Regions from separate parts of the Jeongeupia sp. USM3 genome, predicted to be linked through region 3. Evidence: predicted binding sites of a transcription regulator. Region 3 holds the regulator's gene; each other region holds the start of a gene.

Region 1 (4,781 bases), 1.4 Mb from region 3:
TACAGCGCCGTATCGGCCCTGGCGGTCAGTTCGGCCTGATCGCGGCCATCGTCCGGAAAGACGGCGATGCCGGCCGAGAACGTCAGGCCGGCCGGCTCGGCGGCATAGGCCAGCCTGAGCGCGTCGACGCGCGCGGTCGCCTGCACGGCGGCGCAGCCGGGCAGCAGCAACAGCCACTCCTCGCCGCCGTAGCGGAAGCAGTAGTCGTCGTGCCGGCCATGCTGCTGCCAGCAGCGGGCGAGATCGGCCTTGAGCGCTTGCTGCGTGCTCGCGTATTCGAACGCGGCCATGGCGCACCACTAGGTCAGCATCAGCGCACTGCCGGCGAGCAGTGCGAAGCTCGGCGCTTGCCAGGACCAGGTTGCGGACATCGGGGCCAGATACGACAACGCCGCCCGGACGGGGCGGCGCGGTCGCGGTGCCGTGGCGCTTAGGCGAGCACTTCGGCCTTGACGATCAGCACGTCGTCCTTCGGCACGTCCTGGTGGAAGCCGCTGCTGCCGGTCTTCACGCTCTTGATCGCGTCGACGACGTCCTTGCCCTCGACGACCTTGCCGAACACGGCATAGCCGTAGCCCTGCGGGGTCGGCGCGCGGAAGTTGAGGAAGTCGTTGTTGGCGACGTTGATGAAGAACTGTGCCGATGCCGAGTGCGGTTCCGGCGTGCGCGCCATCGCGACGGTATAGGCGTCGTTCTTCAGGCCGTTGTCGGCTTCGTTCTTGATGTTGTCGCGGGTGTCCTTCTGCTTCATGCCGGGGGCAAAGCCGCCGCCCTGGACCATGAAGCCGTCGATCACGCGATGGAACACGGTGTTGTCATAGTGGCCGTCCTTCACGTACTGGACGAAGTTGGCGACGGTGATCGGGGCCTTGACGTCGTCGAGTTCGAGCACGATGTCGCCGGCGCTGGTGGTGAGTTTTACCTGGGTCATGATTGATCCTCTGTCGTTGATATCGATAGCGTAGGGTTATTTGGCAGCTTTGCCGGCCGGCAGTTCACGTGCCGACTCGAGCACGACCGGGTCGACCGGGGCGTCGCCCGGCATCGTCTTGACCGCGCCGATCTTGTCGACGACGTCGAGGCCGGCGACGACCTTGCCGAAGACCGTGTAACCGGCGCCGTCGCGGCCGGGCCAGTTCAGGAAGTCGTTGTTCTTCAGGTTGACGTAGAACTGGCTCGACGCCGAGTTCGGGTCGCTGGTCCGCGCCATCGCGACGGTGCCGCGGTCGTTCTTCAGCCCGGCCTTGAACGCGGCCTGCGCCTCGTTCTTGATCGGTGCGCGCGTCGGCTTCTGGCTGCCCTTGGCGTCGAAGCCGCCGCCCTGGACGACGAAGTCGGCGATCACGCGGTGGAAGATCGTGCCGTCGTAATGCTTGTCCTTCACGTACTGCAGGAAGTTGGCGACGGTCACCGGCGCCTTGTCCGGATACAGCTCGAGCACGACCTTGCCCTTGTTGGTCACGAGCTCGACCTGCGGGTTGGCGGCAAAGGCGGACATCGCGGCCAGGCTCAGTGCGGCGGCGGCAAACAGCTTTTTCATCGTGTTCTGATCCGTGTCGGTGGCGGTGAAAATCCGCCGAATCATAGCATGCGGATAAATAGTAAAATCGGCGCCAAGGAGAACCGCTATGCTCAAACTGCCCGCCCTGCCCAAGCTGCCCAGCCTCGACGCCATCGTGACCGAGTTCGACACCGTGCTCCGCACGCTGGCGGCGCCGGCCACCAGCGGCCGCGCGCATCCCGACGCGCACATCGACGAGGCCGAGCTGAGCGACGCCGACAAGCACCACGCCGCCGGGCTGATGCGCGTCAACCACAGCGGCGAGATCTGCGCGCAGGCGCTGTACCAGGGGCAGGCGCTGACGGCGCGCGACCCGGCCAACCGCGAGGCACTGCGGCAGGCGGCGCAGGAGGAAGTCGAGCATCTGGCGTGGACCGAGCAGCGCATCGGCGAACTCGGCAGCCACAAGAGCGTGCTCAATCCGCTGTGGTACGCCGGCAGCCTGGCGATCGGCGTCACCGCCGGCCTCGTCGGTGACCGCTGGAACCTCGGCTTCCTGGCCGAGACCGAGCGCCAGGTCGGCGCGCACCTGCAGTCGCATCTGGACACGCTGCCGCCGCACGACGCCAAGAGCCGTGCCGTGGTCGAGCAGATGTACCACGACGAAATGCATCACGCCGAGCTGGCGGTCGGGCTCGGTGCCGCCGAACTGCCGCCGCCGCTGAAGGCGGTGATGGGGCTGAGCTCCAAACTGATGACATCGCTGAGCTACCGCTTCTGAGTGCGCGAGTGGCAAAGGTTGTGCACGGCAATCAAACTAGTCCGAAAGAACTAGGGTGAACCGCTTCGTTTGATCTGGATCAGTTCCGCTCGGTATTGGGTGCGCCGGGCGGAACTTGTACCAAAACTACATGATGGGCTCGGCGTATAACTCGACGTCATGTTCTATTGTTACAGGCCCGCCATGTCTGCCCCCGAAACGTCCTCGTCCGCACTCCGTTCCCCCGCGCAAATCGTCGGTTACATTGCCCATGCCGGCGCCGAAAAGGCACGCCTGCATCCGGGGCGGCTGATCGGCATCGCCGTGCTCGGCGGCATGTTCATCGGCATCGGCACCATCCTCGCCGTCATCGTCGCCGGTGGCTGTACCGGGCTGGCGGCGAGCAATCCGGGGCTGGTGAAATTCATCTTCGGCGCGCTGTTTCCGCTCGGCTTCATCGCGGTGACGCTGACCGGCGCCGACCTGTTCACGTCGAACTGTGCGCTCGGCGCATCGGCGGTGCTGCGCGGCGAACTGGGCGTCGGCGAGATGCTGAAGTTCTGGCTGCTGTCCTACTTCGGCAACTTCATCGGCGCGGTCGGCGCGGCCTACTTCCTCGTCTACCTGACACACCTGATCACGCCCGGCGATCCGGCGACCGCCTACCTGATCGGCATCGCGCAGGGCAAGACCTCGCACCCGTTCATGATGACCTTCATGAAGGGTGTGCTGGCCAATGTGCTGGTCTGCGTCGCGACGATGCAGGGCTACTCGGCCAAGGACACCTTCGGACGCGTGCTCGGCATCTGGTTCCCGGTGATGGCCTTCGTCACGCTCGGCATGGAGCACAGCATCGCCAACATGTTCATCATCCCGGCGGCCATGCTCGGCGGGCTCGACGTCAGCTGGGGGCACTTCATTGTCGCCAACCTGATCCCGGCGACGCTCGGCAACATCGTCGGCGGTGCGCTGGTCATCGGCCTGCCGTACACGCTGATCTACGGCGAGCAGAACGCACCGCGCTTCGGCCGGCCACGCCCGCAGGCCAAGGCAGAGGCGGAGCAGGGCGTGCCCGATACGGTGAAGTAGGCAGCAGGCCCGCAGCATGTAAAAAAGCCGCCATCGGGCGGCTTTTTGCCGGATGCAGGACGGCTCAGTCGGCCTCGACGATCTCGAAATCGTGGGTGATCTCGGCCATCTTGCCGAGCATGATCGACGCCGAGCAGTACTTCTCGGCCGACAGCCTGATCGCGCGCTCGACCTGTTCGGGCTTGAGCGCGCGGCCGGTGACGATGAAGTGCAGATGGATCCGGGTGAACACCTTCGGATCGACGTCGGCGCGGTCGGCATCGACCTCGACCACGCAGTCGCGCACGTCGGCGCGGCCCTTCTTGAGGATGTGGATCACGTCGTAGGTCGAGCAGCCGGTCATGCCCATCAACAGCATTTCCATCGGCCGCGGACCGAGGTTGCGGCCGCCGCCTTCGGGCGGGCCGTCCATCAGCACCGCATGGCCGGACTCCGACTGCGCCAGAAAGCTCACCGCTTCCACCCACTTCAGACGAACCTTCATGACTTCCCTTTCCCTGTGTGTACTGCCGACTCAAGCAAGGCCGAGATTGTAGTGAAACGCTTGATTAGGCGCAGCTTTTAAGGGTTTTACCTGATCAGTTGTTTGTCATTTTTGCCGCTTTGGCGTCTTGTTTGCCGTGGGCGCGCATGCAAGAATGGGTCTCGGCGTCGGGCTTGCCCGGCGTTGTCTCCTCCATCCTCCTTCTTTGGTGGAATTTACGCGCAATCCTCAGGGGTTGCGTTTTTTTTGGCAGATTGCGCTCGGCGGGTTTGACACGTTCTTTCTTGAAGGGATAAAATCTGCGACTTTCTCGAAATCGTAACGTGGACTAAGCAGTCATGAAAACCTTCTCTGCCAAGCCGCACGAGGTGAAGCGCGAGTGGCTCGTTGTTGATGCCACTGACAAAGTGCTGGGTCGCCTTGCGGCTGAAATTGCCAAGCGCCTGCGTGGCAAACACAAAGCCGAATACACCCCGCACGTCGATTGCGGCGACTACATCGTTGTGGTGAACGCAGACAAGCTGCGCGTGACCGGCGACAAGGCCCAATCGAAGATCTATTACCGTCACACCGGTCATCCGGGCGGCATTTACGAACGCACCTTCACCGAGATGCAGGACAAGTTCCCGGGTCGCGTGCTGGAAAAAGCCGTCAAGGGCATGCTGCCGAAGGGCCCGCTGGGCTACGCCATGCTCAAGAAGATGAAGGTTTATGCCGGTAATGAGCATCCGCATTCCGCGCAACAGCCGAAAGCGCTTGAAGTCTGAGCCCTGAACAAGGAATAGCAAAATGGTAGGTAAGTACAACTACGGTACCGGTCGCCGCAAGAGCGCCGTTGCCCGCGTGTTCCTGGCCAAGGGCTCGGGCAACATCGTCGTCAACGGCAAGCCGGTTGATCAGTATTTCAGCCGCGAAACCAGCCGCATGATCGTTCGCCAGCCGCTAGC
Region 2 (4,781 bases), 1.8 Mb from region 3:
GATGAAGCAACTGATCGACTGGGCCGACATCTGGGCCCATTACAGCGGCTGGTACTGAACGTACCGGCGGCTTGCCAGTCCCAGCTACGGCCGGTCCGCAGGCGTCAGCCGATGCCGGCGGCCCTGTTCGACCCGGCACCTGCCATCCATCCGCATCGCCCGACCGCCGGCAGGCCGACAGTTCAAACCGCGAGCGCCTCATCCACGCCAGGGCCCTTACCTGGCGGCGTTCATTTCCGTCAGTGCAATCGTTGGAGGAATACGATGAACAGCAGCGTCAACACCCAAGGCAAGTGTCCGGTCATGCACGGCGCGCAGACCAAGCTGGTTAGCGCCGGCCCGTCCAACCGCGACTGGTGGCCCAACCAGCTCAACCTGGGCATCCTGCACCAGAATTCGTCGCTGTCCGACCCGATGGACCCGGCGTTCAACTACGCCGAAGCCTTCAGGCAGCTCGACTACCAGGCGCTGAAGCAGGATCTGGTGGCGCTGATGACCGACTCGCAGGACTGGTGGCCGGCCGACTACGGCCACTACGGCGGGCTGATGGTCCGGATGGCGTGGCACGCCGCCGGGACCTACCGCGTCGGCGACGGCCGCGGCGGTGCCGGCAGCGGCATGCAGCGCTTCGCGCCGCTGAACAGCTGGCCGGACAACGTCAACCTCGACAAGGCGCGCCGGCTGCTGTGGCCGGTCAAGCAGAAGTACGGCAGGCAGATTTCGTGGGCCGACCTGATGGTGCTCGCCGGCAACGTCGCGCTCGAGTCGATGGGCTTCAAGACCTTCGGCTTCGGCGGCGGGCGTCCGGACGTGTGGGAGCCGGACGAGAGCACCTACTGGGGCGCCGAGAAGACCTGGCTCGACGACAAGCGCTATTCCGGCGACCGTGATCTGGAAAACCCGCTCGCCGCCGTGCAGATGGGGCTGATCTACGTGAACCCGGAAGGCCCGAACGGCAATCCGGACCCGGTTGCCGCGGCGAGGGACATCCGCGAAAGCTTCGGCCGGATGGCGATGGGCGACGAGGAAACCGTCGCGCTGATCGCCGGCGGCCATACCTTCGGCAAGACCCACGGCGCCGGCCCGGCGTCGCACGTCGGCGCCGAGCCCGAAGCTGCCGGCCTCGAGGCGCAGGGGCTGGGCTGGCACAGCAGCTTCGGCAGCGGCAAGGGCGCCGATGCGATCGGCAGCGGTCTGGAAGTCGTCTGGACCACGACGCCGACCAAGTGGAGCAACAACTTCTTCTGGAACCTGTTCGGCTACGAATGGGAGCTGACCAAGAGCCCGGCCGGTGCGCACCAGTGGACCGCCAAGGGCGCCGGCGCAACGATTCCGGACCCGTTCGACCCGGCCAAGAAACGCGTGCCGACCATGCTGACCACCGACCTGTCGCTGCGCTTCGATCCGGCCTACGAGAAGATCTCCCGCCGCTTCATGGAGCACCCGGACGAGTTTGCCGACGCCTTTGCCCGCGCCTGGTTCAAGCTCACCCACCGCGACATGGGGCCGCGTGCGCGCTACCTCGGCCCGGAAGTGCCGGCCGAAGCGCTGATCTGGCAGGACCCGATCCCGGCGGTCGACCACCCGCTGGTCGACGAATCGGACGTTGCCGCACTCAAGGCCAAGGTGCTGGCGTCGGGGCTGACCGTGCCGCAGCTCGTGTCGACCGCCTGGGCATCGGCGTCGACCTTCCGCGGCTCGGACAAGCGCGGCGGTGCCAACGGCGCCCGCATCCGGCTGGCGCCGCAGAAGGACTGGGACGTCAACCAGCCGGCGCAGCTGGCGGCGGTGCTCAAGACGCTCGAAGGCATCCAGCAGGCATTCAACCAGTCCGGTGGCAAGAAGGTCTCGCTGGCCGACCTGATCGTGCTCGCCGGCTGTGCCGGCGTCGAACAGGCGGCGAAGAACGCCGGCCATGCGGTGATGGTGCCGTTCTCGCCGGGCCGCATGGATGCCTCGCAGGAGCAGACCGACGTCGTTTCGTTCGCGCCGCTCGAGCCGGTGGCTGACGGCTTCCGCAACTATCTCAAGGCGCAATACGGCGTGCCGGCCGAGGAACTGCTGGTCGACAGGGCGCAGCTGCTGACGCTGACCGCGCCCGAGATGACCGTGCTCGTCGGCGGCCTGCGCGTGCTGGGTGCCAGCGACAGCCAGCACGGCGTATTCACCGAACGGGCCGGCACCCTGAGCAACGACTTCTTCGTCAACCTGCTCGACATGGGCACGGTGTGGCAGCCGGTGTCCGATGCCGCCGACGTGTTCAAGGGAAGTGACCGCAAGACCGGCGCTTTGAGATGGACCGCGACGCGCGTCGACCTGGTGTTCGGTTCCAACTCGCAGCTGCGGGCGCTGGCCGAGGTCTACGCGTCGAGCGACGCGCAGGAGAAGTTTGTCCGCGACTTCGTCGCCGCCTGGACCAAGGTGATGAACGCCGACCGCTTCGACCTCGCCTGATACCGCTGCGCCGAAACGCAAGCCACTCCGGAAACCGGCCGCAAGGCCGGTTTTCCTTTGGCGGGCCGGCGTGAATCGTGCCATCTCATGCCCCTGTCCTGAACGCCTTGATGCAGATCAAGGTCGGCGGGGAGGCTGCACGTCAGACTTGCTGCACTCATAAAGGGGCATTGCCCCAACGAACTGAAACAGGATACCGGCATGCTTGCACATCATTTCAAACCGCTGATCATCAAGGGCAAATCGCTCTTGCCCATCGTCCAGGGCGGCATGGGCGTCGGCGTCTCGGCGCACAAGCTCGCCGGCGCGGTCGCCTGCGAGGGCGGCGTCGGCACGATCGCCTCGGTCGACCTGCGTCACCACCACCCGGACCTGCTGGCGCAAAGCGAAGCCACCAAGGACCAGGCCACGCTCGACGCGCTGAACCTGACCGCGCTTGACCGCGAAATCCGCATGGCCAAGGACACCGCACAGGGCCGCGGCATGATCGCCGTCAACGTGATGAAGGCCGTCGACATCCACGCGCAGTACGTGCGCCAGGCGTGCGAATCCGGCGCCGACGCCATCGTCATGGGCGCCGGCCTGCCGCTCGACCTGCCCGAGATGACCGCCGACCACCCGAACGTGGCGCTGATCCCGATCCTGTCCGACAGCCGCGGCATCGCCGTCGTGCTCAAGCGCTGGATGAAGAAGGGCAAGCTGCCCGACGCCATCGTCATCGAACACCCGGCGCACGCCGGCGGCCACCTCGGCGCCGCGACGATCGAGGGCGTCCACGACGAGAAGTTCGAGTTCGAACGCGTGCTCGCCGAGACGCACGAACTGTTCGCCAAGCTCGAAATCGACCCGATCCCGCTGATCGTCGCCGGCGGCATCAACAGCCACGAGAAGGTTGCGCACCTGCTCGGCTGCGGCGCCAACGCCGTCCAGCTCGGCACCGCTTTCGCCGTCGCCGAGGAAGGCGACGCGCACATCAATTTCAAGCACGTGCTCGCCGGTGCGCAGAAGACCGACGTTGTCGAATTCATGTCGGTTGCCGGCCTGCCGGCCCGCGCGGTGAAGACACCGTGGCTCGCCAAATACCTGAAGATGGAAGCCAAGGCCCAGGCCAACGCCAAGGCCGACCCGCGCCGCTGCACCCAGTCGCTGAACTGCCTGTCGGTCTGCGGCTTCCGCGACGGCCTCGCCAAGATCGGCCAGTTCTGCATCGACCTCAAGCTCGCGGCCGCCGTGCGCGGCGAGGTCAACCAGGGCCTGTTCTTCCGCGGCTCGGAAAACCTGCCCTTCGGCAGCGCCATCCGCCCGGTCAAGGAACTGATGGACTACCTGCTGACCGGCCACAGGCCGGCCGGGCTCAGCGCCTGAGCGTCCTGCCCGACGAGGTAAAAGCACAAAGCCCGCGAATGCGGGCTTTGTTGTTGGCGCCGACTGCGACGCCGGACGTCAGTAAGGTGACGATTTTTGTCACTTTTACTTTGCTGCCGAACGGCAGAAAAGCAAAAGGCCCGCATCGCTGCGGGCCTTTTCTGTACCTGGTGCCGTTGAAGTGAATCGAACACTCGACCTACTGATTACGAATCAGTTGCTCTACCGACTGAGCTACAACGGCAACGGGCCGGATTATACGGAAAACCGGCCCCGAGACCAAGGCCCGCGCGCAGAAATGTGCAAAGTGCACGCCGCTGGCACAGCACTTGCTTATGTACTGGCACGCGCCAAGTGGCTGCGTGAAGTGGCCACCCAGGCTATCCCTTCAAAGAAGTTGGAGAAGAGCAAATGAAAAAGATGCAACAGGGCTTCACCCTGATCGAACTGATGATCGTTGTTGCGATCATCGGTATTCTGGCTGCGGTGGCGATTCCGTCGTATCAGAACTATACCCGCAAAGCCGCGTTTACTGAAATCATTCAAGCTGCTGCACCGTACAAATTGGCGATTGCTGAATGCTATGCGACGCAGGGTGACTTGACTCAATGTACTGCTGGTGCAGGTGGCGTTCCCGCAAATATTACTGGTGGCACGGGTGTTGTGGGCAAAGTTGAGGTTGCTGCCGCAGCCGGTGCAGACGGTACGGTAAAGGTTACCGTCATCCCGCAAGCTAAGAAAGGTTTGGCTACCGGCGATACATACATCTTGGCCGGTGATGCTGTTGCGGTAACGGGCGCTGGTGGCGAGAAGAACCTGGTTTGGGATGTAGACTCCACGTCGGGTTGTATTGCCAAGGGCTACTGCAAGCGCAGCGCAGCTACCTCGGTCTCTGCTTCGGCCTCGCCGTAATCTAGACGCGTTCATTCAAAAGCCCTCCTGCTCAGGAGGGCTTTTTTTGT
Region 3 (4,781 bases):
AGCGCCGAAATGCTCGCCGTATAGACCAGGCCGCAAGGCAGCCAGCCCCATAGCAGCCCGACCCATAACGTTTGTGGCCAGCGACGGATAGGCAGCGCCTTTCTGAGTACGGGCTGAAGATGCCGCCACACCGGCACGCCCAGCTGCTCGACCCGGGTCAGCCAGCGCGCCCAGCCGGCCAGATAGGCCCCGAGCGCGATCAGCAGCAGTTGCGCCAGCACGAACAGCCCGGTCTTCAACGCCTGCAATTGCAGCAATACACTGAACGAGCCCAGCGCGCCAAGCAAGGCGCCGATCAGGACATAGCCGGCGATCCGGCCCGCATTGAATCCCAGGTGATACGGCCAGCGGGCGCCGGCGGGCAGTTGCAGGCTGAACGCGGTCACCACGCCGCTGCACATGCCCAGACAATGGCCACCACCGAGCAGGCCGGCCAGAAACAGCGCCAGCAGGTTGTATTCGGCCATTGCACTCCGGTATCAGATCAGTTTGGAATAGCGCGCCGCCGTCTCCGTGGTTCTCAGGTAGCGGTCGAAGACCATCGCGACCGAACGCACCAGCAGGCGCCCCTTGGCGGTGACCGCAATCCGCTGCGCGTCGATGGTCACCAGTCCGTCGGCCTGCAATGCGGCGAGCGAGCGCAATTCTTCCGCAAAGTAGTCGGTGAAATCAATCAGGTAGGCGATTTCCACCGGCTGGTACATCACCTCGAACTGACACATCAACGACTGGATCACCGCGCGGCGCAGCAGATCGTCGTGCCTGAGCGTGATGCCGCGCTCGACCGGCAGCGTCGCGGCATCGAGCGCCGCATAGTAGTCGTCGATGGTCTTGCGGTTCTGCACATAGGCCGGCCCGACCTTGCCGATTGCCGACACGCCGAACGCCATCAGGTCGCAGTCGGCATGGGTCGAGTAACCCTGGAAGTTGCGATGCAGCCGGCCATGGTCCTGCGCCTTCGCCAGTTCATCGTCGGGCAGAGCGAAATGATCCATGCCGATGTAGCGGTAGCCGGCAGCGAGCAGCTGGTCGATGCTCGCCTGCAGGATGTCGAGCTTGGCCTCGGCCGAGGGCAGGTCGGCGTCGTTGATCCGCCGTTGCGGCATGAAGCGCTCGGGCAGGTGCGCGTAGTTATACAGCGCGATGCGCTCGGGCCGGATCGCGATCACCCGCTCCAGCGTCCGGTGAACACGCTCGGGGGTTTGCAACGGCAAGCCATAGATCAGGTCGAGATTGATCGATCTGAAGCCTGCCGCGCGCGCGGTATCGATCAGCGCCCGCGTCTCGGCCTCGCTCTGCACGCGGTTCACCGCCCGCTGCACGTCGTCGTCGAAATCCTGCACGCCGACACTCATCCGGTTGAGCCCGAGCCGCGCCAGCAGCCGCACCGTCTCGGCCGACACCTTGCGCGGATCGATCTCGATCGAAAACTCGCCCTGCGGGTCCAGCTCGAAGCGCCGGTGGATCGCCGTCAGCAGCCGTTCGAGCTGGGTATCGGACAGAAAGGTCGGCGTGCCGCCGCCGAAGTGCAGTTGCCTGACCTTCGGCCTGAAGGCCAGCGCCGCGCACTGCAGATCCATTTCACGCTCGAGGTAATCGATGTACCGCTCGGCGCGGCGCCTGTCCTTGGTGATGATCTTGTTACAGGCGCAGTAGTAGCAGATGGTGTCGCAGAACGGGATATGAAAATAAAGCGATAGCGGGTGACGCGTCGTTCCCGCTTGCTGCTGCACCAGTCGTTCGAGATAATCGTCGGCGGTCATCTCCCCGAAACGGTCTGCCGTCGGGTACGAGGTATAGCGCGGCCCCTTGCCGTCGTGTCGCCGGATCAGGGCGCGGTCGAATTCGATCAGTTGCTGATTCATTGTGGTCGCCAGGTGGTATTTTGCTTGGTTGTGCTCTAAGGCGAGCTTGCCGATAATCAACGCATGCAATCTTGACGGCGATCAAAGCCCGTTTACCCGGACACCGGTAATCGGTCAGACCGTTTTATTGCCCCTTCACCTGTAGAGCCCCGCCATGCAACCAGCCCTTCAGCCCCGCGACGTCACCTTCAAGCAATTGCGTCAGGCCTGCTCCAATTGCAGCCTGCGCGAGCTGTGCCTTCCCAACGAGCTGAGCGCAGAAGAGATGAAGCAGGTCGACGACCTGATCGGCCAGGGCAAGCCGATCAAGCGCGGCGAGGCACTGTACCGCGCCGGCGAACCGTTCCGGGCGCTGTACGCGGTCCGGGTCGGCTTTTTCAAGACCAGCGTCGTTTCCGAAGACGGTCGCGAACAGGTCACCGGCTTCCACATGAGCGGCGAGCTGATGGGCATGGATGCCGTCAGCGGCGACCACTACACCTGCGACGCCGTCGCGCTCGAAGACAGCGAAGTCTGTGAACTGCCGTTCGCCGAAATGGAAGTGCTGTCACGCAAGATTCCGGCACTGCAGCACCACTTCTACCGGGTGATGAGTCGCGAGATCGTCCGCGATCACGGCGTGATGTTGCTGCTCGGCAACATGAAGGCCGAAGAGCGCATCGCCGCCTTCCTGCTCAATCTGTCGCAACGCTTCCAGATCCGCGGCTACTCGGCCACCAGCTTCCACCTGCGGATGACCCGCGAGGAGATCGGCAGCTACCTCGGCCTGAAGCTTGAAACCGTCAGCCGAACGCTGTCGAAGTTCCAGGACCAGGGGCTCATCAAAGTGCAGAACCGGCTGATCGAGCTTTACGACGTGGCCGGACTCAAACAGCTCGTCAACAACTGCCAGAGCTGAGCGTGCCCGGGGTGCCATCCATACTGGCATTGGCCCCCGCCCCGATGCTCGACGCATTGCGCGCACGCAATGCGCAGCGACAGGGCCCGGAGGTGGACTGGCTGCCGCTGCTGCCGCCATCCGCCTCCATCAAGACACCGCCGAATAGCGCCGATACCCTCGTCGTACTGATCAATGCCACGCTGGACGACATCGTGCCGTGGCTGCACCACCCCCGCCTCGTCGACCTGGCCGCCTACGGCGACCCGCCGCTGGCCAGCCAGCACGGCTGGATCATCGGCGCCGGCGGCGCACGCGCCGCGGTTGACGCCGCCACCGCGTTGCTCGATGCCTTGGCACCACCCCGGCCGCAGGCCTGGCTGCATCTCGGCCCCTCCGGCGCCGGCGCCTTTGCCGCCGGTCTCGTGCAGCACTGGCAGAGCCAGACACTGGCGATTCTCGGCTGGCTCGGCGGCACCGATCGCTCGCAATGGGTGTACGACCCCGGACACTGGCAGGCACTCACGCAGGTCACTCTGGCGCAAGCGCGTGAAGACGCCACGCGTTACCTCGCTATGGCCGCCACGACACCGTTCGAGCCCGCCCGGCCTACACCCGCCGCGCTCACGCGATCCTTCCCCTTCCTGCACGACGACACCGCTGCGCCTGCTACGCTGCTCGCGCAGCTCGTGCTGAGCATCCCGGCACTGCCGCAGCAGCAATGAAAAAGGCCGCCCGAAGGCGGCCCGACATCATCTGCGATCGACGCTGCGAATCAGGCGGCAGTCTTGCGCGTGGCAGCCTTCACGGTCTGCTCAACGCCGTTGGTCGTCGCTTCGACGAAGTCGCTGGCCAGCTTCTGCGTGGTCTTGGCGACGGCGTCATAGGCGCTGCTGGCGGTTTCAACCGCATTGCGCAGCACGTTCACCGCTGCGCCGGTACCTGCCGGTGCATTCTGGATGGCGCTATCGAGCGTACCCACCAGCTCCTTGTTGAACGACAGCACCTGCTCTTCGAGCAGCGCGCCCAGTTCGTGCTGGGTTGCGCTGGCAGCGTCGAACACGGTCCGCGCCACGTTGAGCGACTTCTCGACCGACGGCTGGGCCAGTTGGCGCTGGAGGTTGACGAGCCCCTGGACGTCCTTGACCTCCGACAGCGTTTTTGCGGTTTCTGCCTGTTCGGTCAGCAGTTCGCGGGCGATGCCGAGTTGCAGGCTGACGAGACGCTCGACGCCGGCCAGGGCGATCTGGCTCAGGCGCAGCGACTTTTCGAGGTTGGCTTGGTTGATTTCGGCAAACTTGGATGCATTGAACATGTGGTTTCTCCTATTTGTGCACTGCAATATACCGATGCCATTCTAACCCTCAACGTGTACGCGTCAAGTTATTTATTGTGCACCGCACAAAAACGCAAAATCTCCGGTGCAGCCACCCCGGATCGTCACCGCCGCCAAGGCGACGCGGGGCGGCGGGATGCTAGAATACGCCGATGAATCAGCCCGCCTTCATCCATCTCCGCATCCACTCCGAATTCTCCGTGACCGACGGCATCGTCCGTATCGACGATGCCGTGAAACACGCCCAAAAGCTCGGCATGCCTGCACTCGGCGTGACCGACCTGATGAACCTGTTCGGTCTGGTCAAGCATTACAAGGCCTGCCGCAGCGCGGGCATCAAGCCCGTCATCGGCCTCGATGCCTGGATCGAAAACGAGGTCGATCGCGACAAGCCGTATCGCGTGCTGCTGCTGGCCCGTGATCGCGACGGCTATGGCCGGCTGTGCGAGCTGCTGACCCGCGCCTACCGCGACAACCAGTACCGCGATCGCGCCGAGCTGCGCAAGGAATGGATCGCCGACGGCGACAACGGCCACCTGCTCTGCCTGTCCGGCGCGCACCTTGGCGAAATCGGCCAGGCACTGCTGTCGGGCAACTACGACGCGGCCCGCGATGCGACACAATGGTGGGCCGGACAGTTTGCCGGCAATTTCTACCTCGAGCTGCAGCGCAGCGGCCAGCCCGAATGCGAACCGTGCGTTCA

Evidence for each region. The regulator FNR, encoded in region 3, switches genes on or off when oxygen is low (the NO sensors DNR and NnrR bind a similar motif). The targets are predictions, from matches to a motif close to TTGATNNNNATCAA.
Region 1: the regulator FNR is predicted to act here: its motif matches at 2,352-2,365, upstream of BJP62_RS07650 (formate/nitrite transporter family protein).
Region 2: the regulator FNR is predicted to act here: its motif matches at 2,562-2,575, upstream of BJP62_RS10540 (nitronate monooxygenase family protein).

What each region holds. Positions count from the first base shown of each region.
Region 1 is NZ_CP017668.1:1,615,998-1,620,778, reverse strand. Features, by position in the region: gene BJP62_RS07670 (GGDEF domain-containing protein) at 1-290, opposite strand, end outside; gene BJP62_RS07665 (peptidylprolyl isomerase) at 431-931, opposite strand; gene BJP62_RS07660 (peptidylprolyl isomerase) at 968-1,540, opposite strand; gene coq7 (2-polyprenyl-3-methyl-6-methoxy-1,4-benzoquinone monooxygenase) at 1,629-2,282, shown strand; gene BJP62_RS07650 (formate/nitrite transporter family protein) at 2,466-3,350, shown strand; gene BJP62_RS07645 (OsmC family protein) at 3,415-3,834, opposite strand; gene rplM (50S ribosomal protein L13) at 4,173-4,601, shown strand; gene rpsI (30S ribosomal protein S9) at 4,624-4,781, shown strand, end outside.
Region 2 is NZ_CP017668.1:2,227,898-2,232,678, reverse strand. Features, by position in the region: gene katG (catalase/peroxidase HPI) at 265-2,454, shown strand; gene BJP62_RS10540 (nitronate monooxygenase family protein) at 2,656-3,819, shown strand; tRNA gene BJP62_RS10535 (tRNA-Thr) at 3,988-4,063, opposite strand; gene BJP62_RS19245 (prepilin-type N-terminal cleavage/methylation domain-containing protein) at 4,231-4,731, shown strand.
Region 3 is NZ_CP017668.1:229,397-234,177, reverse strand. Features, by position in the region: gene BJP62_RS01115 (sulfite exporter TauE/SafE family protein) at 1-467, opposite strand, end outside; gene hemN (oxygen-independent coproporphyrinogen III oxidase) at 480-1,865, opposite strand; gene fnr (fumarate/nitrate reduction transcriptional regulator Fnr) at 2,020-2,763, shown strand; gene BJP62_RS01100 (hypothetical protein) at 2,808-3,467, shown strand; gene BJP62_RS01095 (phasin family protein) at 3,518-4,057, opposite strand; gene dnaE (DNA polymerase III subunit alpha) at 4,231-4,781, shown strand, end outside.